Magnetococcus sp. PR-3: one gene and its partner. The protein of the gene in region 2 interacts with the protein of the main gene of each other region in a pairwise test. Links are inferred from orthologs where the notes say so. Each region holds a gene or a part of one and is shown on either strand. Other genes may lie near its edges. The genes, in order: ligA and leuS.

Evidence for each region.
Region 1: the proteins of leuS (region 2) and ligA interact in binary tests that used the Escherichia coli proteins (3 or more experiments, as listed by UniProt). The link is inferred for Magnetococcus sp. PR-3 from one-to-one orthologs.

Annotation. Positions count from the first base shown.
Region 1 is NZ_JBAHUQ010000003.1:177,527-189,617, forward strand. What follows is about bases 3,478-6,522. They hold ligA (NAD-dependent DNA ligase LigA), read right to left. Parts: upstream 6,128-6,522; coding sequence 3,827-6,127; downstream 3,478-3,826. Other genes in these bases: V5T57_RS03760 (DUF1835 domain-containing protein), read right to left, coding at 3,478-3,703. Outside these bases: V5T57_RS03750 (MFS transporter), read left to right, coding at 1-728; V5T57_RS03755 (tetratricopeptide repeat-containing sulfotransferase family protein), read right to left, coding at 723-2,618; more of V5T57_RS03760, read right to left, coding at 2,711-3,477; metH (methionine synthase), read right to left, coding at 6,855-10,508; V5T57_RS03775 (hypothetical protein), read left to right, coding at 10,682-11,179; V5T57_RS03780 (sulfotransferase), read right to left, coding at 11,397-12,091. UniProt on the Escherichia coli protein: DNA ligase that catalyzes the formation of phosphodiester linkages between 5'-phosphoryl and 3'-hydroxyl groups in double-stranded DNA using NAD as a coenzyme and as the energy source for the reaction.
Region 2 is NZ_JBAHUQ010000013.1:86,305-98,467, reverse strand. What follows is about bases 4,998-8,114. They hold leuS (leucine--tRNA ligase), read right to left. Parts: upstream 7,788-8,114; coding sequence 5,208-7,787; downstream 4,998-5,207. Other genes in these bases: lptE (LPS assembly lipoprotein LptE), read right to left, coding at 4,998-5,205. Also shown: V5T57_RS09300 (HPP family protein), read left to right, coding at 1-520; V5T57_RS09295 (CHASE3 domain-containing protein), read left to right, coding at 814-3,693; V5T57_RS09290 (hypothetical protein), read left to right, coding at 4,043-4,633; more of lptE, read right to left, coding at 4,690-4,997; V5T57_RS09275 (hypothetical protein), read right to left, coding at 8,723-8,929; V5T57_RS09270 (FAD-dependent oxidoreductase), read left to right, coding at 8,967-10,655; V5T57_RS09265 (succinate dehydrogenase/fumarate reductase iron-sulfur subunit), read left to right, coding at 10,673-11,659; V5T57_RS09260 (CoB--CoM heterodisulfide reductase iron-sulfur subunit B family protein), read left to right, coding at 11,675-12,163.

The DNA of each region.
Region 1 (12,091 bases), on a different replicon or contig from region 2:
GGATACACCCTCCCCTCCATTGGCGTTATGCACTGGTTAGCGCAGCTTTATTAACCCTGATCTCCATTGCTATCGCCTACTTTTTATTGCCCAAAGAGCCCAAACAACCCCCACAGCCTAAACATAGCCGGGTGGGCTTTGGAGATTTGCTGACCCAGTGGCCGATCCTACGTCTTCTGTTTAGTGCCATGGGTGGTTTTTTTGTCTTCTCATCCCTCTTCAACTACCTGCCCTTCCGGCTGGCAGAGACACCCTTTAATCTCTCAACCCATACCATTACCGCCATTTATCTGGTCTACATCATGGGTATTTTCATGGGACCTTTGACCGGTAAGCTGGTTAACCGATGGGGCAGTGGCCGAACGCTCATGAGCGGCTCAGGGGTTACCTTTGCGGCGGTTATACTCTCCGGCAGCCCCTGGTTAGGCGGGGTCATTGCCGCCATGCTTTTACTCTGCGCTGGTTTTTTTACCGTGCATGCTGCTTCAGTGGGGGCACTCAACCACCAAGTCAAATCCGGTCATGGGCGCGCCAACGCCCTGTATGTTCTGTTTTACTATCTGGGGGGATGGATGGGCGTTAGCCTATCGGGTTTGGCTTTTGAAGCATGGGGATGGTTTGGAGTCATGGGTATCTGTGTGGGGATGCTTATTCTGCCATTTATCGCAGGTTGGATGGAGCATAAAACATGCACAGTCAAAGAGAAAACACCCTGTAAACCCTTATGAGAGCTCACTCGAGTTAAGCGCCCCCAAGATCTCTTTTAGTCGGCTTAGTTGTGCTTCATAGTTCCGCCAACGCTGCTTAGAGCTCTTATAAATTGGTTGCCTAACCTGCTGAGCACTGGCTGTTTGTACCGCCCGTTTGTTGGTGTGAAAAGACAAACATCCTTCATGCCACGGTAAGGCCAGATAGTCCAATAGCCGCTCTACCTCAAGGTGTGGATTTTCTACCACATCTTCATAAATAACATCATATATTTTAATAGGTAAGACATTCCGCCAATGGTTCATCAGATTATGATACGCCACATAGTAGTGACCAATCTCTTCAAGAGACTGCATCCAACGCTGGCCACGGGTAAAGTTCTGAAAATAGATGGATAAGCAGGTATCCAATGGATTTCGTACCGTATGTACCACCCGCGCTCCGGGGAAAAGTTCTGCGATCACACCAAGGTATAAATAATTAAACAATAACTTATCGGTCATATGGGTAACGGCTGTATCGGCTGGCCGGTCACTGACTTCGCGCAATGTGTGAAGGTAGGTGGTTGCCAACTCGGCCCCCTCCTGCACACCCATAGAAGTCCAGTATTCAGGATATACCGCCCCAAAGCCCATGCGCTTGGGCTGTTCATCCACCAAATCTGCCAAGATAGAGCGCTCACCTGTGGTCGCAATTTGAGGGTGGCTACCTAGAATTTGCTCCACCAATGTGGAGCCTGAGCGAAACATACCCATAACAAAAATGGGCGTAACTGGATGACAAGAGGCTGTGATCAAAGCTTGAGATGGGTGTTGGAAAGCAACTTTAATGCGCTTAATCACATCCAGATAATGGTTCAGATCACTACAACCTTGGGTGGTATAGCGTAAAGTATTGGCTTGAGTATAAGCTGAAAATGCACGGTCATAGGCTTGCACCTGATCAAGTGCTCGACCTAACCCATACCCTAAATCAATCCGTTTTTGAACAGGCTGATCCGACTGTTGAACCATCTGTTCCATACGCTGTATCAACGGATCATCTACATCATTCAATTTGGTTAACTGTGCGGTACCCAACAGAAAATAGGGATGGTTAGGGTGCTGCTGCATCCCCATTTTAAAGACTTGGCGGGCCCCTTCAAGATCACCGAATGCGCGTAAGGCGTTACCCAAATTGTAGTGTAGTATTTGATTATGGGGCTCTACGGCCAACCCACGACGATAGACTTCAATCGCCCCGGTAACATCATCTTTTTCCATCAAGGCTAGGCCGATCGCATTATCAAACGTCGCCAGCTGCTCACCCAATGCCCTACCCTGGGTATAAACGTGTAGAGCCTCTTCACACCGTCCTTGCTCCAACCACACTTTGCCCAAGCCATACCACACCAACCAGACATCCTCTTTAAGCGACAACGCGGTTTCATAGTGCCGTTGTGCGGCAACCAACTCACCTTGCAGATGCAGCGCTTGAGCGATTTTTTGGTGTAGTGCTGGGTTTTGATTCTGCGCAAAGAGTAATAACCGATAGTGTCGTACCGCTTCCGTCACATCCCCCTGGTCCACCAACCAATCCGCATATGCCTCGCGCAGTGATCCATGGTCTGGATCTTTCTTCACACCCTGCTCAAACAGTTCACCCGCGATGGCATGCTGTCCCGCCTGTATCAACAAGACACCAATACGCCAATACACCTCTCCTTGATCCGGTGCCTGCTGCATGGCCTGTTTTAAAAGCTGCAAGCCCTGTTGCAGCTGCCCCCCTGCACCTAATATCTGCCCAGCAAGAACCCACACCGGCACAGGGGTTGGGGTTTCTTGCAGCAACGGTGCACATAACTGCCAGGCTTCTTGCCACTGCTGGCGATCAATGTACGATTGTATTTTTTGGTAGAGATCAGAAGTCATACAAGCTTTCCAAACAGACGGTTCATCTATCCGTAAAAAGGTGCACAACCAATGCCATGGTGTGAGGCAGAGGGCATGTCATCACCACCCCGCTAAGTTTCAAGGGATTTACCGTTTTCAACCAACTGCTGGCCATCCCACCGCCAATGGTTATTGGCTGTTAAATGACACCCTCCCAGCCATTTATCCAACGGGTTTAACGCGACCCAATCGGCCTGACCCGCCTGAACCAACGTCCCCAACGGGGTCAGGTGTAACTGCTGTTCTTTAAAGGATGCATCTGGTGGATAACAGGTTGGTGCTGTAAAGGGGGTCTCATCCGCACAGTGAATGAGTGCCTGCTTACCCTGGTTCATTGCCTGTAAAATAAGCCATAGGGCGGCATCCCCCATAAACTTTGGGGTATCCTGCTCCAGATAAGCATGAAACAACGGACCCGGTTTATGATGGCCTGCTTGAATAAGCTCCAACAACAGTGACTCTGAACGGTTTAAACCATTTTTAACGGATGGATATTGAGCCAACATGCGTTCGATGGCAGATCGCAGCCAAGGCAAGGCTTGGGTATCACACTGTAGCAGTTGGTGCCAAGGGAGGGGGGTTGGTGCCGTAAAGGCCACCCATGCCTGTTGGGCCAACTGTAATTGTGCCTGGGTGACGGGCTGTTTTTGAGACAACCGTGCAGCGATTTGCTCAGGGGTGTGATGACCTAAATAGTCATCGGTTTGAATGATAAACAGCCGGTCATGGCTTTCTGGTTGCTCGGCGAAGCGGTCTAAAATCTGAATTAACTGTAGTTGATCATACAGGTCATGTTCAAACCAGAGGATGATCTGATCAAACGCGGCCCAGTTTGCAAGGTGTTGATCCCGCTTTTGAAAATCAGCTTCAATATCTTCTTGCTTGCCCCACCCACAGGCTGCGATGTAGGTACTACGCTGTTTGGCCAGTGCGGCTATATTCAACCCACCCGGTACAGGACCATCATGCAGCAGATCCCGCCAGGGCAGCAAAACCCCTTGGATCCCTGCTTCAGCCATCAGTGCGGTTGCTGAGTCACCATTGGTACAGTGTAAATCCGTCATGGGGGCGCACCTTTAATCTCACCGTCGGTTTGGTTTACTCAATCATAGCATGCGTAAAGCGCCTCAAAGCCTGTGTTCCCATCAGGTACATCACCCCTCGTGTGACGTACTTCTCGTGCTTTATTACATTCGGGCTTGAATGGCATCCGGTATCGTTCCACTTAGCAGTTCACCCAATTCAGATTCATTCAACACCGGAACACCCGCTTTTTGGGCTTTGCTCAGTTTAGAGCCAGCATTATCCCCACAAACCAAACAGCCAGTTTTACCAGAGACAGAGCCCACCACTTTGGCCCCCAACGCTTCCAGCTTGGCTTTGGCTTCATCACGGGTCATCACTGAGAGTGTACCGGTAAGCACCACCGATAGACCAACCAGGGTGGTGGCTGTCTCTAAAACCACCCCAACAGGTGCTTCTGCTTGCCATGACTCACTGGCTGCTTTAAGACCCTGCTCTTTGAGCAACTCCAACTCATTTCGGTTATGTTCCTGCTCAAAAAAATGGACCAGTCTGCGTGCCACCACAGCCCCCACATCTTCAATAGCCACCAACTCCTCTTCTGTGGCTGCCATCAGGGCATTTAGGTTTGCAAAGTGATTGGCCAGAGAGGCGCCAATGGTGGCACCAACATCCCGAATACCTAAACCGAACAGAAACCGCCCTGCATCCTGGTTTTTACTCTGCTCAATCGCTTCCAACAGATTGGCGACGGATTTCCCCCCGAGCCGCTCGAGCTTAACCAAGATATGTCGGTGTTCATGCAAGCGATAGAGGTCAGAAACCCGCTCAACCAGTTCGGCTTTCATTAAGAGTTCAACCAGCTTGTCACCCAGACCATCAATATTCATGGCTTTACGGGCGGCAAAATGTTTAACCCCCTCTTTAACCTGGGCCCGGCACGTTAACCCGCCTGAACAGCGCAGTGCCGTCTCATCCCCCTCCCGTTCAGCGGGTGCTTGGCAAACGGGGCATACTTTTGGTTCTTCATAAAGTGGCAATGCCTCATGTTCGGCACTGGGTATAATGCGCACCACTTCAGGAATAACATCGCCAGCTCGGCGTACAATGACACGATCCCCAACCCGAACATCCTTACGGGCCAGTTCCTGAAAATTGTGCAAGGTTGCATTGGTGACCGTTACACCACCAACCGAGACGGGCTCCAAGCGGGCAACAGGGGTGATGGCACCGGTCCGCCCGACTTGCAGGTCAATATCTTGAACCGTGGTGCTCTCTTCTGTCGCGGGAAATTTAAAGGCAATGGCCCAGCGAGGCGCACGGGCGACAAAGCCAAGCCGATCTCTAAATGTTTGGCGGTCAACCTTGAGCACGGCTCCATCAATTTCATAAGGCAGGGCTTCACGTTTTTCACCTAGGGATTCAGTAAATTGAATACACCCTTGTGCCTCTTGTACGGGTTTAGCTTGGGGGGAGATGACAAAACCCCATTGGTGAAGTTTTGTTAACACCTCATGATAACTGTCGGGCAGTTTACCCCCCTCTACATAGCCTGTGCCGTAACAGAACATGCGTAGTCCGCGGGTCGCGGTAATTTTAGGATCCAGTTGGCGGATGCTACCGGCGGCTGCATTACGGGGGTTGGCAAAGGTTTTTTCTCCTTTTTCCCGCGCGTTGGTATTGATGTTCTCAAAGGTTGTTAGGGGCATATAAACTTCGCCACGCACCTCTAGCACATCGGGGTAGTCCTGACCTTGTAGTTTTAGGGGAACATCTTGGATGGTACGGGCGTGGGCGGTGACATCTTCCCCTTCTTGTCCATCCCCTCGGGTTGCAGCACGGACGAGAGTTCCTTGTTCATACGTTAGGCTAAAGGCAAGGCCATCCAGTTTAGGTTCTGCGACATAGGTGATGTTTTGGGGTTGTTCCGCGGCCCAAAGACGTAGGCGACGGTTGATATCGACCTCTTTACGGCCAGAGCTGAGCAGTTGTTTATTATCTGGAGCTTTGATGGTCTGTTCAAAATCCAATGTTTGGTTAAGGTATTGGGTCACGAACCGAGCGGCCCCTTCCAGAGCACCGGGATAGCCAACCAGTTTGGCTAGGTCGGTGATGGTATGTTCTTGTTTATATTTTTCAATTGCTTCAATCACCACAGACTCGGCGAGACCCTCTTGCACACGGCGATGAAATTCCGTGAGGTCTTCATCATTAAAGGCGTTATCCAGAGAGAGCATGGGGATACGGTGGCGTACTTTATCGAAAGCATCCAGGGCGGCTCCACCAACGCGATGGGTAGGAGAGTCTGGGGTGATGAGAGAGGGATCTTTGGCTTCGAGATCTTGGAGTTCTCGAAAGAGCTTATCGTAATCAGCGTCGGTGATCTCCGGGTTATCCAGCACGTAGTAGCAATGTGCGTGGTGGTTGAGTTGTTCACGGAGTTCGGCGGCGCGGGATTTGGGCATGGGAAGATATCACTAGACTGGGGTTGGCAAAGGCACAAAAGTACCGTGAAGCACAGCCTATAAACAAGGTTTAAGCAGAGGATATTTTGTGTTTGGGCTGGTTTAAAGCATGCGTTATAAAAACCGAGCCAAGCTCGACTTTAAGCCTTCTCAGAGTAAAGCATGAAAAGGCGTGGGGAGTAGGAGGGAAGCTCTGTTTACCCCCCAGCGGATCTAGGCCGCACCCAGTATGTTGGGACTTTTTTAGCTGAGCATGCAAACAGCTGGCGGCGTGTAGAGCCGTAGATTTTAACGCTCGTCCTTAGAGAGGTCTTGATGCGAAGCCATGGTTGTAAGGTCTCACCCTGCGAGACGGCGGCATGAATCTTCATCCTTTCAAGCAGACTCAAAACCGTTGCACACCTCCGATACCGCTCAACATACGCACCCTGCCAAGCTGAATGGGGCGACAAGGGACCATAAAAAGGGCGCACATATTGTGCGCCCTTTTTGTCATACTTAGGCTTCAACCCTCAACACGGTTCTCCATCCGGCACGGGGCCATATCACACCCTGCATACCACACCATTGCTATGCTGTGGTCACAGGATTAAAGCCAGATGGAGCAACATCCGCATAAGGGGCAGGGCCTCCCATTAAGTAAGACACCTCAACCCCTTTTATATGAGTCTGCTCAACCTTGGCTTACCATATTCCATAGCCATAGGAGCTAAACCCAATCTAAAACTCACTCATCCAGGTTTGGCGCCAACCACTTTGCGGCTTCCTCAACCGCAATGCCCTTGCGCTTGGCATAATCCTCCAACTGATCAGAACCCATCCGACCAATGGAGAAATAACGCGCCTCAGGATGTGCAAACATATAACCACTGACCGAGGCCGCTGGCAACATCGCAAAACTCTCCGTCAACGCCATACCCGCCTGACCTTCAGCATCCAACAACTTAAACAACAGCGCCTTCTCCGTATGATCCGGACAGGCCGGATAACCAGGAGCCGGGCGAATACCCACATATTTCTCTGCAATCAGATCCGTCTTATCCAACGACTCATCCGACCCATATCCCCAATACTCCACCCGTGCCAGCTCATGAATATGCTCAGCAAACGCCTCCGCCAGGCGGTCCGCCAAGGCCTCGACCATAATGGCCCGGTAATCATCATTGGATGCCTGATATGCCTCCACCAACGCCGATACACCCATACCAGCCGTTACCGCAAACATACCGACCGTATCATCCTGGCCCACAAAATCTGCCAACGCATAACACGGTGCCTCACCCCCATCCCGCTGCTGACGCAACGTATAAATGGTGCCCAAACCATCCGCTAAAACAATATCATCCCCATCACGGGAAGCCGGGAACAGACCCAAAACCCCATTTGCCTTAATAGAGCCCTTGGCAATAATCTCCTCAAGCATCACTTGCGCATCTTTAAACAGCCGGGTTGCTTCCTCCCCCACCTTGGCGTCAGAGAGGATCTCTGGATACCGTCCATGTAACTCCCAAGTATGGAAGAATGGCGTCCAATCAATATACCCCGCCAATGTCGACAGATCATAATCCGCCAACACATGTACCCCTGGTTTAACAGGCTTCGTAACCGCTGCCGACTGCTCAAAACCACGGGTACGTGCCTCTTTTAAACTCAGTAAAGGTTTACGGTTGGCACGGTTTTCATAGGCGGTACGGTACTTATGATGCTCCGCCTGTGTCTCCGCGATAAACCCTGCACGATCCTTTTGACTAAGCAAAGCCGCAGCCACCCCCACCGAACGGGAAGCATCCTTCACCTGCACCACACACCCCTCTGTTGCTGGCGCAATTTTCACGGCGGTGTGCGCCTTGGATGTCGTTGCACCCCCAATCAACAAGGGAATATCCTGCATGCCACGGCGCTGCATCTCCTTGGCAACATTGGTCATTTGCTGTAACGAAGGGGTGATCAAACCGGATAAGCCAATGATATCCGCATTGATCTCCTGGGCTTTATCCAAAATGGTCTCTGCAGCCACCATGACACCCAGATCTTCCACCTCATAGTTGTTACATTGCAAAACCACCTTCACAATATTCTTCCCAATATCGTGAACATCCCCCTTCACGGTGGCCAAAAGGATTTTCCCCGCACCAGAGCGCTTAGCATCTTCCCCAGCATGACGGTTGGCCTCTTCAATATATGGCACCAAATAGGCCACAGCCTGCTTCATGACACGGGCACTCTTCACCACCTGAGGCAGGAACATCTTCCCCTCCCCAAACAGATCACCCACAGCGTTCATACCCGCCATTAAAGGTCCTTCGACCACCTCAAGTGGATGTGTAGCTGCTGCACGCGCCTCCTCCACATCGGCATCGATAAATTCCGTAATGCCCTTGATCATAGCGTGACGCAGACGGTCCATGACCGGTTCACTACGCCAAGCGGCATCGGCTTTGTCTTCTGCTGCCCCACTGTCACGGTATTGATCGGCAACCTCCAACAGACGATCTGTAGCATCCTCACGACGGTTAAGGATCACATCCTCCACCCGCTCACGAAGGTCTGTGGGGATCTCTGCATAAACCGCCAACTGGCCCGCATTGACAATACCCATATCCATACCCGCCGTAATGGCGTGATACAGAAAGACCGCATGCATCGCCTCCCGCACCGGATTATTACCCCGGAAGGAGAAGGAGACATTACTCACCCCACCACTGATCCGTGCACCCGGCAGGTTCTGCTTGATCCAGCGCGTGGCCTCAATAAAGTCCACCGCATAGCTGTTGTGCTCTTCAATCCCTGTAGCGACCGCAAAAATGTTGGGATCGAAGATAATATCGTTGGGGTCCATGCCCACATCATCAACCAACTGATCATAGGCGCGTTTGCAGATATCGATACGACGTTGATAGGTATCCGCCTGCCCCTTTTCATCAAAGGCCATGACAATGACCGCCGCCCCATACCGACGGGCCAGCTTAGCCTGTTCCAAAAAGGGTACTTCCCCCTCTTTTAAACTTAGAGAGTTGATAATGCCCTTACCCTGTACGCACTTCAGACCAGCCTCCAAAACCGCCCACTCAGAGGAGTCAATCATCACCGGTACCCGGCTGATTTCCGGTTCAGCCGCCATAAGGTTTAGAAAGGTCACCATGGCAGACTGAGCGTCCAACATGGCATCATCCATATTGACATCAACAATCTGAGCACCGTTCTCTACCTGCTGACGGGCAACATCCAGGGCTGTTTCATACTGCTCTTCACGGATCAGCCGAGCAAAGCGGGCACTACCAGCAACATTGGTCCGTTCCCCCACATTGACGAACAGGGTATCGGCCTCAATGGTTAAAGGCTCCAGACCACTTAGATGACAGGCCTGTTTTAACACCGGTGTCTGGCGCGGTGGCTTGCTTGCAACCTGTTCTGCAATGGCACGGATATGATCCGGGCTGGTACCGCAGCACCCCCCCACAATGTTCATTAAACCCGCTTCAGCAAAGGCCACAACTTTGCCCGCCATAATCTCTGGTGTCTCATCATACTCACCAAAGGCATTGGGCAAACCTGCATTGGGATGGATGGAGATACCAGTGCCTGAAATTTCAGAGAGTGTCTCGAGGTGGGGACGCAGTTGGTCAGCCCCCAACGCGCAGTTCATGCCGATGGTATCGGGGCGGGCATGGGAGACAGAGTTCCAGAACGCCTCGACCGTTTGGCCCGTCAATGTTCGACCAGACTGATCGGTGATGGTAAAAGAGATCATCAACGGTATATCCAGATCCCGCTCTTCCAAAACCTGACGGACAGCAAACAGGGCCGCCTTGCAGTTCAGCGTATCAAAAACCGTCTCAACCAATAAAATATCTGACCCACCGTCCAGCAAACCACGGGTGCCATTGGCGTAATCCTCAACCAAAGTGTCAAAATCAATGTTACGGAATCCCGGATTGTTCACATCGGGTGAAATACTACAGGTCCGGTTGGTGGGGCCCAAAACCCCCGCCACAAAGCAGGTCCGGTCAGGGTTTTCCGCCATCACCGCTGCACACGCTTCACGGGCGACACGGGCCCCCTCACGGTTGACCTCATAAACCAGTTCTTCCAGACCATAATCCCCCAAAGAGGGTGCATTACCATTAAAGGTATTGGTCTCTACAATATCCGCGCCCGCCTCCAAATAGGCACGGTGGATATCGCGGATCACCTCAGGCTTGGTCAAAACCAACAGATCGTTGGCACCATGCAGCTCCCCATCATGGTCAGCAAAACGATGACCACGGTAGTCTTCCTCCTCCAACCCCAGACGCTGGATCATGGTACCCATGGCACCATCCAGGATCAAAATACGTTGTTGAAGAAGGCTGCGAAACTGCTTGGTACGTTGGTTTGACATGGCGCTCATTGCTTTTTTTAAGGATTTTTTACCGTGGACCGTTGCCCCACACCCAACATAATCACATACTAGGGGCTTGCTTGTTCATGGTGAGGGATTACCATGTCCGTTGCGACAACGCAAGAAAAGCACCAGATTGCCAGATGTGTAAAGCTTAATAAGGAGATTAGTTTATGCGATTCCTACTCGTTCCGCTATTGATGTTGATGCTGATTCCAACTCAGGCCGCGGCACGCGTGGACTATGAGGATGGTCCTTTCGCTGTTCGTGAGGTCAAAGACGGTAAAAAAACCGTCTGTAAGTTGGAGATCTCCTTGTATAAGGATGGTCGCATCGCCGCTTATTTGGCGTTGTTTAACAGTGAGAACTACTACGGGGAGCTTTTCACCGAGCGCCGCCGTATTGGTAAAGCCCGCAACAAAGTAACCGTACAGTTTGATGATGAGCCACAACAGACCATCAAGTTTGTTGAAGAGGCCCCTGGTATGGATACGGACTGGCGCTGGCAATACCTAGAGCTTAACCAGCCCAAAACCATGGTGGATAATGTCGCCCGCAAGCGTAAGATGAAGATCTCCTTCTTTAACGGTAAAGAGACCTTCAAATTTAATATCCCCCTTAAGGGTAGCTCTAAAGCGGTTAAACGTCTTAAGCGTTGTAACCGCCGCTAAGTTAAGCACCCCGATGGGTTGTTATAAAAAAACGGCAGACGTTTTCGTCTGCCGTTTTTTTATGGGTTAAGCACCGGCCCCTCTTACAGACCCAAGCAGGGGCAACAGGCCATAAATATGGGGTTAGCCTGGATGTTATGAAACATGACCGGAAGAGGGCCCCAGGCAAGTCATGGCTGCGTGACCACATGGGGCCGCCTAATGGTGTGATGCCAGGTTAGGCCAACAGGGTATGCAACCGCTCTTTTAAGGGTTGTAGCTGCTGTTCAAAGCGCTTCCAACCCCCGACAGAGCTTTGGTAAATCGGTTGGCGAACCTGGACAGAGCTGGCTGTCAGAACCGGCTGTTGGGTGTTATGAAAATCCAGACACACTGGGTCAAAGGGCAAATCACACATCGCCAGTAACTGTTTAATCCCTGTCTCCCCATCGGCAACCAGGGCCTCGTACTCGATCTCATGCACAAAATCTGGCAAGAGCTGGCGCCAATGGGCCATTAAATCGGCATACAAACCATATTGATGCGCCAGATCCTGTACATTCCCACCATAACCATGACCTTGGCTGAAATAGTTTTTGTAGATGGACAGACAGGTATCCATAGGATCTCGCCGACAATGGATAACAATGGCTTTGGGAAAAAGCCGCCGGATCATACCTATAAAACGGAAATTATGGGGCATTTTGTCAATAATATGGGCTGTGGAGCCATCCTCTTTGGCCACCCGCGCCACCGCCTGTAGATACACCCGGCGGATCTGTCCCAAGGCCGCTTCATCCAAGGTAGAAGCCTGCTGGGCAAAAATCTCATCAGGCTTGAACAGCGATCGATGGTGCAGTAACTGAAAGAGTGCGGTGGACTCCCCCGCCGTGGCGACACGGGGATGGCTGGCCAAAATCTGTTCCACCAAAG
Region 2 (12,163 bases):
GCTGCTCCGCCAACTTATTGCGCCTGCCATTCCTGCCGCCAATATCCGTGACCTTTTTTGGTCTTGGCTGGGTAGCTTCCTTGGGATCGGCTTGGTCGCCTGGCTCCACTATGATCTGTTTACCCAACAAGATCTTATTTTTGTCATCGGCTCTTTTGGGGCTTCTGCCGTTTTGATCTATGGCGCCATTGGCTCACCGTTAGCACAACCCCGTAATCTGTTGGGTGGTCATTTGGTCTCCGCCCTGGTGGGTGTTGCAGTATTTCAACTTTTTGGTGGGATCGTCTGGTTGGCCGCTGCCTTAGCGGTCTCCTTAGCCATTGTTGCCATGCAAATTACCCGCACCCTACACCCCCCTGGTGGTGCCACTGCCCTTATTGCTGTTATCGGGTCTGAAAGCATTCACCAACTGGGCTTTTGGTATGCCCTTATCCCAGCTCTAAGTGGGGCTATCTGCCTACTTATCGTTGCCTTACTCGTGAATCGTCTGGCCCCCGGACGAACATATCCCCAAGTATAAAAGCAGCCAAATTAACGACTGTATTAAGCCTCGCTCTTATGCTTTAGGCTGATAATCCTAAACAATCACTAAGCGAACATTTTTGCAAAAACCAGCTCTTACACAACACATCTCACATTATAGAGCTTTTATTTTTTGTAGTATTCTTTATGTAGCAGAATCTCAGTCAAGGCGTTACAAATTTTACATTCATGTCTTTTTGTTAAGGAAACCCCCTTCAGCATTTGATAACGTAAATTAATACCTAGGTGTTAGTTACTCCTTTCCCCTCAATTAATGCCGGAGATTAGGACATGCAGGCACTCGCTTCACTTCCCTTACGCATAAAAATCCTTATTGGAATCGGCATTCCGCTGTCACTACTGGTGATCATTAGCCTGATCGTTATCAATAGCATTTCAACCATTGAACACACCCATGAACGGGTTGAACACACCCATAATGTCTTAGCCCAATCGGCCAGCATCGTGAGTTCAGCTGTGGATATGGAAACAGGAATGCGGGGCTATTTATTGGCGGGAAAAGAGGATTTTCTGACCCCCTATAACCAGGGGGAAACTAAAACCTATACCAGCCTAAAAGCGTTACAACAAACCGTCAGTGATAATCCCCAACAGGTCAAGCGACTGGAGAAAGTCATTACGACGCTCAAAGCTTGGCAAGCAGATGTAACAGAGCCCACCATCACCCTACGCCGTACGATTGGTGATGCCAAAACCATGAACGATATGGCGAAGCTGGTGGGCAAAGCGCAAGGTCGCATTTTTTTTGATAAATTCCGAGCACAAATCAACCAGTTTATTGCCAATGAGACCGAGCAGCTGACCATCCGCCGTAAAGAGTTTAATGAGATCTTTGATGAACTGATTGCAATGGCGGTCAACGGTGAGACCGATGAAGGCTTACTGGAGATTATGCAAAACAATGAGCAGTGGGTTAACCATACCAACCAAGTCATTACCCAGGCGGTGAGAATACTTGCCGCTGCGGTGGATATGGAAACCGGCATGCGTGGCTTTTTACTGGCTGGAGATGAAGCTTTTTTGACCCCTTATCTCGATGGTAAAAAAACCTTCTTTAGTATGGTCACGGAGTTAAAGCTGACTGTTAGCGATAATGATGATCAAGTTAAACTGCTTAATCAAGCACAAGCAACCATCCGTACATGGATTAAACAGGTCACCGAGCCCACCATAGCGTTACGTCGTAAAATTGGTCATGCCAAAACCATGGATGACATGGCAGATTTGGTCGGCGAAGCGCGCGGAAAGCAGTACTTTGATGCCTTTCGTCAACTCATGGCTGACTTCTCCAAAGAAGAACGGAACCTTATGGCGGCGCGCAAACAACAAAGCGCCGCTACGGTGGATAATACCCATACCACACTGTGGGCCGTTACTCTGTTTGCGCTTATGATCGGAACTCTGATCGGCTGGTTGATTAGCCGTAATATTCTGCAGACCGTCGATAAAATCATCAACTTCTCCCGCACCCTCTCTAAAGGCAACCTGGATGCCCACATTCAGGTTAAACAGAAAGATGAACTGGGTCGGTTAACCAAACACCTTAATGGTATGCGGGGTAACCTGGAGACCAATATTCGCAGTATCGCCCTGCAAGCCCGCACCCTAAATGCCATTGTGGATGAACAGTCTGTTCTCAATAAAACCATGCTTAAAAGTTCTCAGGAAAACTATGATAAGTCCAAAGATGTGGTGACGGAGAACGACAAAATTGATCGGGAAATCGCCAACCTGAACCGCATGCTGGAAACTCAAGAAGAGAGTGTGGGTAACTTGGATTCGGTGGCTTCTGAGCTGGCCAATAATGTGAACGCTATTGCAGCGGCCTCTGAACAAGCCAGCCAGAATGTCGGTACCATGGCTTCAGCTGCAGAAGAGATGACCAGCAATATTGAGCAGGTCAATAGCAACCTTAGCAACGTTAACAACTCGATGAATATGGTGGTTGCTGCGGTGGATGAGATGACCCGACTCTCCACCGATGTACAGACCCAAGTGGGTCAGGCAGATGATACCTCCAATGAGGCCAACACCAATGCACAAACCACCATTACGGTCATGAACGAACTGGCAGCTTCGACCTCAGAGATCGGTAATGTGGTGAATATGATCAAAAACATTGCCGATCAAACCAATATGTTGGCCCTTAATGCCTCTATTGAAGCCGCAGGTGCGGGGGAAGCTGGCGCTGGTTTTGCGGTGGTTGCCAATGAAGTTAAAGAGCTGGCCAGCCAAACCAGCAATGCCACCAAGTTGATTGATGAAAAGATCAGCGATATCACCACCCGCTCGGAAGAAGCCGCCCTGGCAACCCAAGAGGTCGGCGATTCCATTCAAAAACTCCGCGAGATTAACCAGAATATTTTACAAGCCATGGATGATCAATCCGCTGGTGTCACCGATATCTCAACGGCCATTACTCAAGTATCGGATGCCAACGAAGAGGTCACACGTAATGCCAGTGAACTCTCCCTCGCGGCACAAGAGGTTGCACGTGCAGCCACAGAAGCGGCGACAGGAACCCAAGAGATTGCCCAATCAGCTTCTCAGGTTTCTGCGGGTGCTCAAATGGTGGCCCATGAAAGTGCATCTGTACGGGAACAACTGCTTAAAACCAAAGAGACCGGCGCCCTGGTGGTGCAATCCTCCTCTATGGTGCATCAAACCATGCAAACCTTAATGGACTCATCCACACAACTGGATGGCATTGTCACCAGCAGCGGCATGTTGGTCGACATCACCAAAGAGACCAGTGCCAACCTGCGTCAAGCGGAACAGGATTTCAACATCGGTCAATCATCCTTTAAAATCCGAGATGTTAAGCAGATGCATCTGGCCTGGGTTGAGAAAATGATGTTGGTGGTACGCGGTCAGTTAACCTTGAGTGCAGATGAGATCTCTTCTGCCGAAGCCTGTGCGTTTGGGCAGTGGTGTATGAATGAAGGCCAGACCTTACAAACACACCCGGTGTTTTCTGAACTTGTCGCCACCCACCGCCAACTGCATGAGACCATTAAAGATCTGGTGGAGTTGGCGGAAAAGAAACAGTCCACTGAAGCTCAGGCTGCCTTTGAGCAGTTCAACCACTTACGTGAAAAAATGTTTGCTCACCTTGACGTACTCTATGTGGAGACCATGCATTACACGTAAAGACCGCACACGATCACACAAAGCGCAGTGATCCTTCATGATGGGGATACATGACCTGTCGTGAAGGATCACACCCTGACAGCTACCCTGACCAGTTATTATCCTTAACCGGTGCCCCCCTGCCCCACATTAAAGATCCTGAGGTGCTGAGCCGTACAAGCGGCAATATTCACCTAAAAGCCCCCCATACAATGGCATGGTGCCGCCAGGCCCCCAAGACCACCATGCCCACGTTGTTAAACCATGATGACCAAATCCAACCAATTGCATCTTTTTAAAATTATGGTTCAGCCCTTGCTTTTTTATCCATACAGCATAAGAGCAACCTTAATTTTTCAAGAGGTTAGACATGCAAATCCAATCTCAGACGGCCTATTATGCCGCCACACAGCAGACCATAGGTAAAAATGTCCCCACGGGCAGCTCATCCACCTATGCAGAACAGGCCCGAGCCACATCCAGCAGCCAGTCCACACCCCAAGCCCCCGCATCAACGGGTACTGAACCGTTCCAACAGGCCCTGGCCCGTATTCATCAAGCATCAATCAGCACCACCCCTCAACTGTTGGGCGGTAAAGATGGGCAGTTGGGGCTAGGCTTGCTGGCGCTGGGGGGGGAAGCTCAACGGGCCGATTGGGCCAAACAGGGGCTGGAGGTAACCGAGCAAACTTTGCTGGAAGCCGCGAACACGTTTAATGAGGGTTTTCAAGCCATGACCGAACAAGGCAACCCCAGGGATTATAGCCTCTCCCTCAATCGCCATCAGTTGGTTATGAATACGCAGGATGTCCCCTCCTGGTTCCTGCAAGAGTATCAAGATACGGTTCAGGCCTTACAGGACCCTGCCCAACAACAGGCTTTTGCCCAAGGTGAACCCTACTACATCTCTGCGCACAAACAGGCGACCCAAAGTGCGCTACAGGCCTATCAGCGCCACTAAAAAAGGCCTCTATAAAATCATAGAGGCCTTTAAAATAGATGCTGTTTTCACGGCTGTTAAGGTAACCGGGGCGTCTCATACAAAACGTTGGCTAAAGAGTCCACCAACTGTTTGACAGCCTCCTCACGGGCCAGATCAGAAGCCGCTTGGTTGGTCGTGGCCGCTTGCATTTCGTAGTAGTTGGCCCGCGCCTCAACCCGAGGTAGCTTTGGCTCAGCCCGCTTACCATCAATTTTCCACATCGGCTGGGCACTGACTGAAATCCGGTAGTGATCGGACCGGCCCGACTGCTCTTGCAGTCGTAACACCCGCTCAGTAGGGCTCATTTCAACCACCAAAACCGCAAGATCTTCGGCATGGCGATTAGGGGCACCACCCAGACGTAGCTGGAGACGCTCCTGTAACAAACGCGCCAAGCGTGGATGAGATTTTGTGCCTTGCCCCTTAACTTGCACCAGGACAGGGGGCAACCCCTCACCAGCCGGAGCCGTAGCCCCTGGAAAACGGTAGCCCATACAGGCGCCCAACAGCAGGGTGGAGAGGACCAGAAGAGTACGTAAAGTAGAGTTCATGCTTAGTTCGCCACAATGTTGACCAGTCGACCGGGCACCACAACCACCTTACGAATGGTCTTGCCCTCCGTATACACTTTAACATGTTCATCAGCTAGAGCCAGCTTTTCAATACCCTCTTTATCCATATCGACAGGAACATCCAGCTTGGCCCGCAGTTTTCCATTAACCTGCACAATGATCAGGATGCTCTCTTTTACCAAGGCGGCTTCATCGGCCAATGGCCATGGGGCCTGGCAGAGTGCACCTTGCCCACCCATGCGTTGCCACAACTCTTCAGTCATGTGGGGAACGTAGGGGTGGAGTAACTTAACCATGACCTCTGCGGTTTCCCGCAACAGAGCCGCGGCCTCCCCTTCCAAGGGGCCCTCCCCTTTAAAGGTTGCCATGGCGCCATTGCTCATCTCCATCACCGCGGCAATCGCGGTATTGAAGCTCTGTCGGTTAAAGTCATCGGTGACCTTAACAATGGTGTTGTGCAACTGGGTACGGAATGCTTTAAGCTTTTTATCATCAGGTGTCGTGGTACAGGCTTTGGTATCTCCACAGCGATCCATGGCGGAAAGAGCCAAACGCCAAGCCCGGCCTAAAAAGCGCCAAGCGCCATCCACACCACTATCATTCCACTCCAGATCACGATCTGCAGGCGCTGCAAACAACATAAACAGACGGGCGGTATCCGCCCCATACCCTGCAATCAGATCATTGGGATCCACCACATTGTGTTTGGACTTAGACATTTTTTCATTCCGTCCAACCTCAATGGCAGCATCACACGCTATACAGTGTAGCCCACCCTCTTTTTCCACCACCTCTTTGGGATAACGCCACCCATGCTCAGCACACTTGTGGGTATCTTTACGTACCATACCCTGGGTCAATAGGCGGGCAAATGGCTCATCACAATCCACCTCGCCCACATCCCGAAGCGCTTTATGGAAAAAACGTGCATAAAGCAGATGCAGGACCGCATGTTCAATACCCCCTACATATTGATCCACGGGCATCCAGCGGTTGGTGCGGGCTTTATCCAGCGGCACCCCCCCCAGATCTGGACAGCAGTAGCGCAGGAAGTACCAGGAGGACTCCATAAAGGTGTCCATGGTATCGGTCTCACGGCGGGCGGGCTGACCACACTTGGGGCAGTCGCAATGCTTCCAGGTAGGGTGCCGTTCCAGGGGGTTACCAGGCGCGCTGAAATCCACCTCTTTGGGCAAGGCCACCGGAAGTTGATCTTCAGGAATAGGTACCACCCCACAGCTGTTACAGTGCACCATGGGGATAGGGTTACCCCAGTAGCGCTGACGACTGATGCCCCAATCCCGCAGGCGATAGTTCACAGTACCTTTGCCCATACCTTTGGCTTCAAAATATTCAGCAATGGTCTGCTTGGCTGCCTCATTATCCAAACCACTGAACTCACCCGAGTTCACCAATTCACCGGGCCCGGTATAGGCCTCGGTTAGGGCATCGGCCTGCAGCGTTTCACCTTCAGGCTGGATCACGACCTGAATATCAATCTCATGCTTTTTGGCAAACTCAAAATCCCGCTGGTCATGAGCAGGAACCGCCATAACGGCACCGGTGCCATAACTCATCAACACAAAATTGGCGATATAGATGGGCACCCGCGCCCCTGTGATGGGGTGGATGGCCTTAATGCCGGTATCAAAGCCTTTCTTCTCCAGCTTTTCCAACGCTTCTTCAGAAGTCCCGGCGCCCTGACACTCTTTAATAAAGGCGGCTGCTTCTGGGTTGTTCTGTGCCACCGCGGCCGCAATGGGATGTTCCGACGCAACCGAACAGAAGGTTACCCCCATTAAGGTATCTGGGCGGGTGGTATAGACAGGCAATGTGCCTTCATACCCTTCCAGCTCAAAAGCAAACTCCACCCCGTGGCTTTTACCAATCCAGTTGGCCTGCATGGTCCGTACGGTCTCGGGCCAGCCATCCATTTTATCCAAATTGTCCAGCAGCTCATCGGCATAATCGGTAATGCGGAAGAACCATTGGTTCAGTTCACGTCGCTCCACCGGGGCACCACTACGCCACCCGCAGCCATCAATAACCTGCTCATTGGCCAATACGGTGTGGTCTACCGGGTCCCAGTTTACAAAAGAGTTTTTACGGTAAACCAAGCCTTTATCATGCAAGCGCAAAAACAGAGATTGCTCAGCATGGGCATAATCCCCATCACAGGTGGCAAATTCCCGATCCCAGTCGTAGGAGAGCCCCATGCTTTTCAGCTCGCTGCGCATGGCGGCAATGTTCTCATAGGTCCAATCACCCGGATGAACATTACGCTGAGCGGCGGCATTTTCAGCCGGCATACCAAAGGCATCCCAACCCATAGGGTGTAAAACATCCTTACCCAGCATGCGTTGGTAACGGGCGATCAGATCCCCAATGGCATAGTTACGCACATGACCCATATGGATACGACCCGATGGGTAAGGGAACATCACCAATAGGTAGAAGGTCTCTTTATCCCCGAGAGTTTCCGGGGTGGCGAAGGTCTTCTCTTCTTCCCAGATCTTTTGCCATTTGGATTCTATCGCCTGGGGATTGTACTTTTGGTCCATGGATCGCCAACTTCTCGTCTGAACGGTGAATCTGCTGGATAAGGTGGCCATAAACCACCCCGTAAACCCAATGATGGGCGCAAACCGTTATTTGTACCACAGATCTGCGTATGCGGCAATTTTCCCACCAGGGAAGTAGAGCTTCTACACACTTGCCTTGAAGGGCAAAAGCGTAAGAGGGGTGAATGACCCATCCATGGTGCATCTGAGCTAGAGAGCGGGCACACCAACCAACCGCAGACGATAAACCTATTCATCGTGTAGAAACACTGTCTGAGATAGCCTGATCAACCCGCCATGGATCTCACCCCCCTTATCTACCGATCAGCTGGTTCCATCCCATGTTAAAAGTGCAAAGGCTCTGTGCTCAAGCGCTGTACCATGCGTATAAAGGGCCGATCCCCCCTCCTTACGGACACTAAGCGAGCCCATACCACCACCGTGCTTTCCGATCAAAAAAAGCATGCCCTCTACCCCATGCCGCCCCCCTTGGAACACGATTCAACCTCAAACAACCATTTATTGACATCCATTTCACCCCCCCTTGATCCCCATCAATGGCAACCACCACTAACTTACATCAATATTACAAAACAGAGGGTGTTTAGCTCATGCGCCCGACCTTCTCGGCACATAAACTTCCACAGGCTCAAAACAAACTGAGCTTAGCATGTATAATTTATTTTTATGTATGCATGGCAATATATGGAACATCTCCTGAAATTTACGGATGTTACAAGATTTGCTGATAACCTGATAAATAATTCCGGGAATACCCCTCATTTCTAGATATTTATAAGATATTGAGCTTTAATCACTTTTTTTAAATCATCCGATAAGAAATGGTTGCTATCTTACGCCAACAGGCGCACACTGCGTGGACACGTTGTACAAGTGAAATCCGATACTACAGCGCCAAGATGTTTTAATCATATTCAAAGCACAAAAAACCCTACATCCCTGAATAGAGGATATTGCGGCCAGTGATCCGGCCCATTGGTTTTTTGAATTTGGCGTAGCGCCCAACTCGGGCCAAAATCAAGCTCTTTTCCGCCGCGGCTGTTCTCTTTTAATGAAGAGGTATCCCGGCGTTTTCCATCCGCCACACCGACATCCTGGCGGATCTTGCTGCTCGACCCCACGGACCAACACCATGGGGAGATGTGAACCGGAGGTGTTATGTACAGCCACGACCTGATTATCGTCGGTGCGGGATTGGCAGGCATGCGGGCCGCTGTTGAAGCGGTTAAAGCTGGAGTTAACGTTGCTGTTATCTCCAAGGTGCACCCACTACGCAGCCACTCTTGTGCTGCCCAAGGGGGCATCAACGCCGCCATCAACCCCAAAGATTCCTGGGAATCCCACGCTTACGATACCGTTAAAGGTTCCGACTTCATCGGCGATGAAGATGCCATCGAACTGATGTGCAAGGAAGCGGGTAACGCGGTACTTGAGATGGACCGCATGGGTACCCCTTTCTCTCGTTTGGAAGATGGTCTAATCGCTCAGCGCCCCTTTGGTGCTGCCAGCTTTGACCGTACCTGCTACGCCGCAGACCGTACGGGGCAAGTGCTGCTGCACACCCTGTGGGAACAGCTGGTTAAGGCCGGTGTTCAGGTCTATGAAGAGTGCCAGATCTTAAAGATCTCTGAAGTGGATGGGCAAGTCGCCGGTGTTGTTGCTTACGACATCAAAAAAGGCGAAGTGTTTGGCATTCAGGCTAAAGTCACCCTGCTTTGCACCGGTGGTTATGGCCGTGTATTCCTAACCAGCACCAATGCAACCGCCAGTACCGGTGACGGTATGGCTTTGGCGTACCGCGCCGGGGCAACATTGGCGGATATGGAATTTGTGCAGTTCCACCCCACTGGCCTGCGCTACTCCGGTATCCTGGTCACTGAGGGTGCCCGTGGTGAAGGTGGTTACCTGATCAATGATGAGGGTGACCGCTTTATGACCAAGTACGCCCCCAACAAGCTGGAGCTGGCCTCCCGCGATGTGGTGGCCCGTGCTGAGCAGACAGAAATTCTTGAAGGTCGTGGCCGTGATGGCGCCATCTTCCTGGATCTTCGTCACCTGGGTGCCAAAAAGATCAACGAGCGCCTACCTCAGGTTCGCCAGTTGGCCCGTGACCTTGAAGGTGTGGACCCTGTCTACACACCCATCCCTGTACGACCCACCGCCCACTACTCCATGGGGGGTATCCGTACCGATAAATATGGTGCCACCATTCTGCCCGGCCTGTGGGCTGCTGGTGAGTCGGCCTGTGTCTCTGTACACGGTGCCAACCGTCTGGGTGGTAACTCTCTGCTGGATACCATTGTCTTTGGTTATATCGCCGGTCGTGAACTGGGCGATAAGCTGGGTGGCATGGATATGCCTACTCTGCCAGAGAGCGAAGTTCAGGGCGTGAAAGACCAGATTTCTGAATTGATGGATCGTCCAGACAAGGGTGTACGCCCAGCCTCCATCCGTGAACGCCTGGGTGAGGCTATGAACTCCTATGTCAGCGTGTTCCGTCATCCTGACAATATCCAGAAGGCATCGGATCTGATCCCAACCCTGCGTCAGGATCTGACCACCATGCACCTGGATGATAAGTCCAAGGTCTTTAACGTCGATCTGCTGCGGGCTCTGGAAATGCAGAACCTGGTGGATCTGGCTGAGACCATCATCGCCGGTGCCATGAACCGTACCGAGTCCCGTGGTGCCCACTCTCGTGTTGACTTCCCAGATCGGGATGATGAGAACTGGCGTAAGCACACCATCACCAAGTGGGATAACGATGCCCAGACCACCGCCTTCTCTTATGAAGCGGTACGTACGGTGGGCAAAGATGCCTATAAGCCCGCGGTGCGGTCTTACTGATCCCAAGGAGGTAGCTCATGAGCGATCAGGTTTATACCCTGCGCATTCAACGCAATACGCGCCGTGATGACGGCACGATGGATACCAAGTGGGACGAGTTTCAGGTCAAGGCAACACCCCTGACCCCCGTACTCAACCTGTTGGAAGATGTTAAAGGCAACCAAGACGGCTCACTGACCTTCCGTCAGTCCTGCCGTTCCGCCATCTGTGGCTCTTGTGCCATGCGAATTGGTGGCAAAACCCGTCTGGCTTGTAAAACCCAGATTGGTGAAGTGGTGGATGAGAACAACACTGTTCAGATCACAGCTCAGCAGAACTCGCCTGTGATCAAGGATCTGGCGGTTGATATCACCAAGTTCTTCAGTAAAGTTCACCAGATCAAGCCTTTCTTACAAGAAGGTAGTGAGAGCGCTGAAGAGGTGGATGATACCGCCTTTGATCAGGTCAACCATGTTACCCAGTGTATCATGTGCGCCTGCTGCTACTCTGACTGCACCATGGCTGAGGTTTCCGATGAGTTTGTCGGTCCCGCAGCTCTGGCCAAAGCCTTCCGCTTTATTTCTGATCCCCGTGAAGGCAAAAAGAGTGACCGTCTCAAGGTGCTTTCCAACGATCACGGCATCTGGTCCTGTGCACGCTGCACCATGTGTGTCGCCGTTTGCCCCAAGGATGTAAAACCCATGGAGGCGATCGTTAAGCTACGTACCCGCGCCATGGATGCTGGTAACATGGACAACTATGGTGCCAAGCATGCTCAGGCCTTCCATGGTGACATCACCTCCAGCGGCAGCCTGAACGAGGCATTAATCCTTAACCGCACCTTGGGTGTGGTCGGAGCCTTGGGTGAAATGGGTGCTGCCCTGCACCTGGCCAAGAAGGGTAAAATTCCTTCGCCCTTCCCCCACAAGATCGAGAATCTTGATGAGGTGCAGGCGATCTACAACGAGCTGGAGAAAAACCCGCTTGATGTGGAAACCAAAGCTGAAAATGCCGTTCCTGAGTGATCGGAGGAAATCCTAATGACGATGAATTTCGCTTACTATACCGGCTGCGCTGCTCAACAGACTCAAAAAGAGGCCGATTGGGCCGCTGAAGCTGTCTGTGACGAACTGGGCATCAAGCTGCACCGTATGAACAAAGCCAGCTGTTGTGGCGCGGTAAGCTTGCGTGAAACCAAGCCTGCATTCGCTCTGGCCGTCGCCGCCCGTATCTTTTCGCAAGCCGAAGAGATGGGTATGGACATTGCCACCATCTGCAACACCTGTTTGCAGACACTCAGCCAGGCCAATAACCGCCTGAAAAATGATGATGACCTGCTCGATGACGTCAACGAAGTGTTGAAAAAATCCGGTGTGGCCCCCTACAAAGGGACCATTAAGGTTAAGCATTTGGCTTGGGTTATGGTTGATGAGGTGGAAACGGATCTGCTTAAGAGCAAGATCACTAAGCCGCTCAACGGTCTGCGCGTTGCCCCCTTCTATGGCTGCCACACTCTGCGCCCTGAAGAG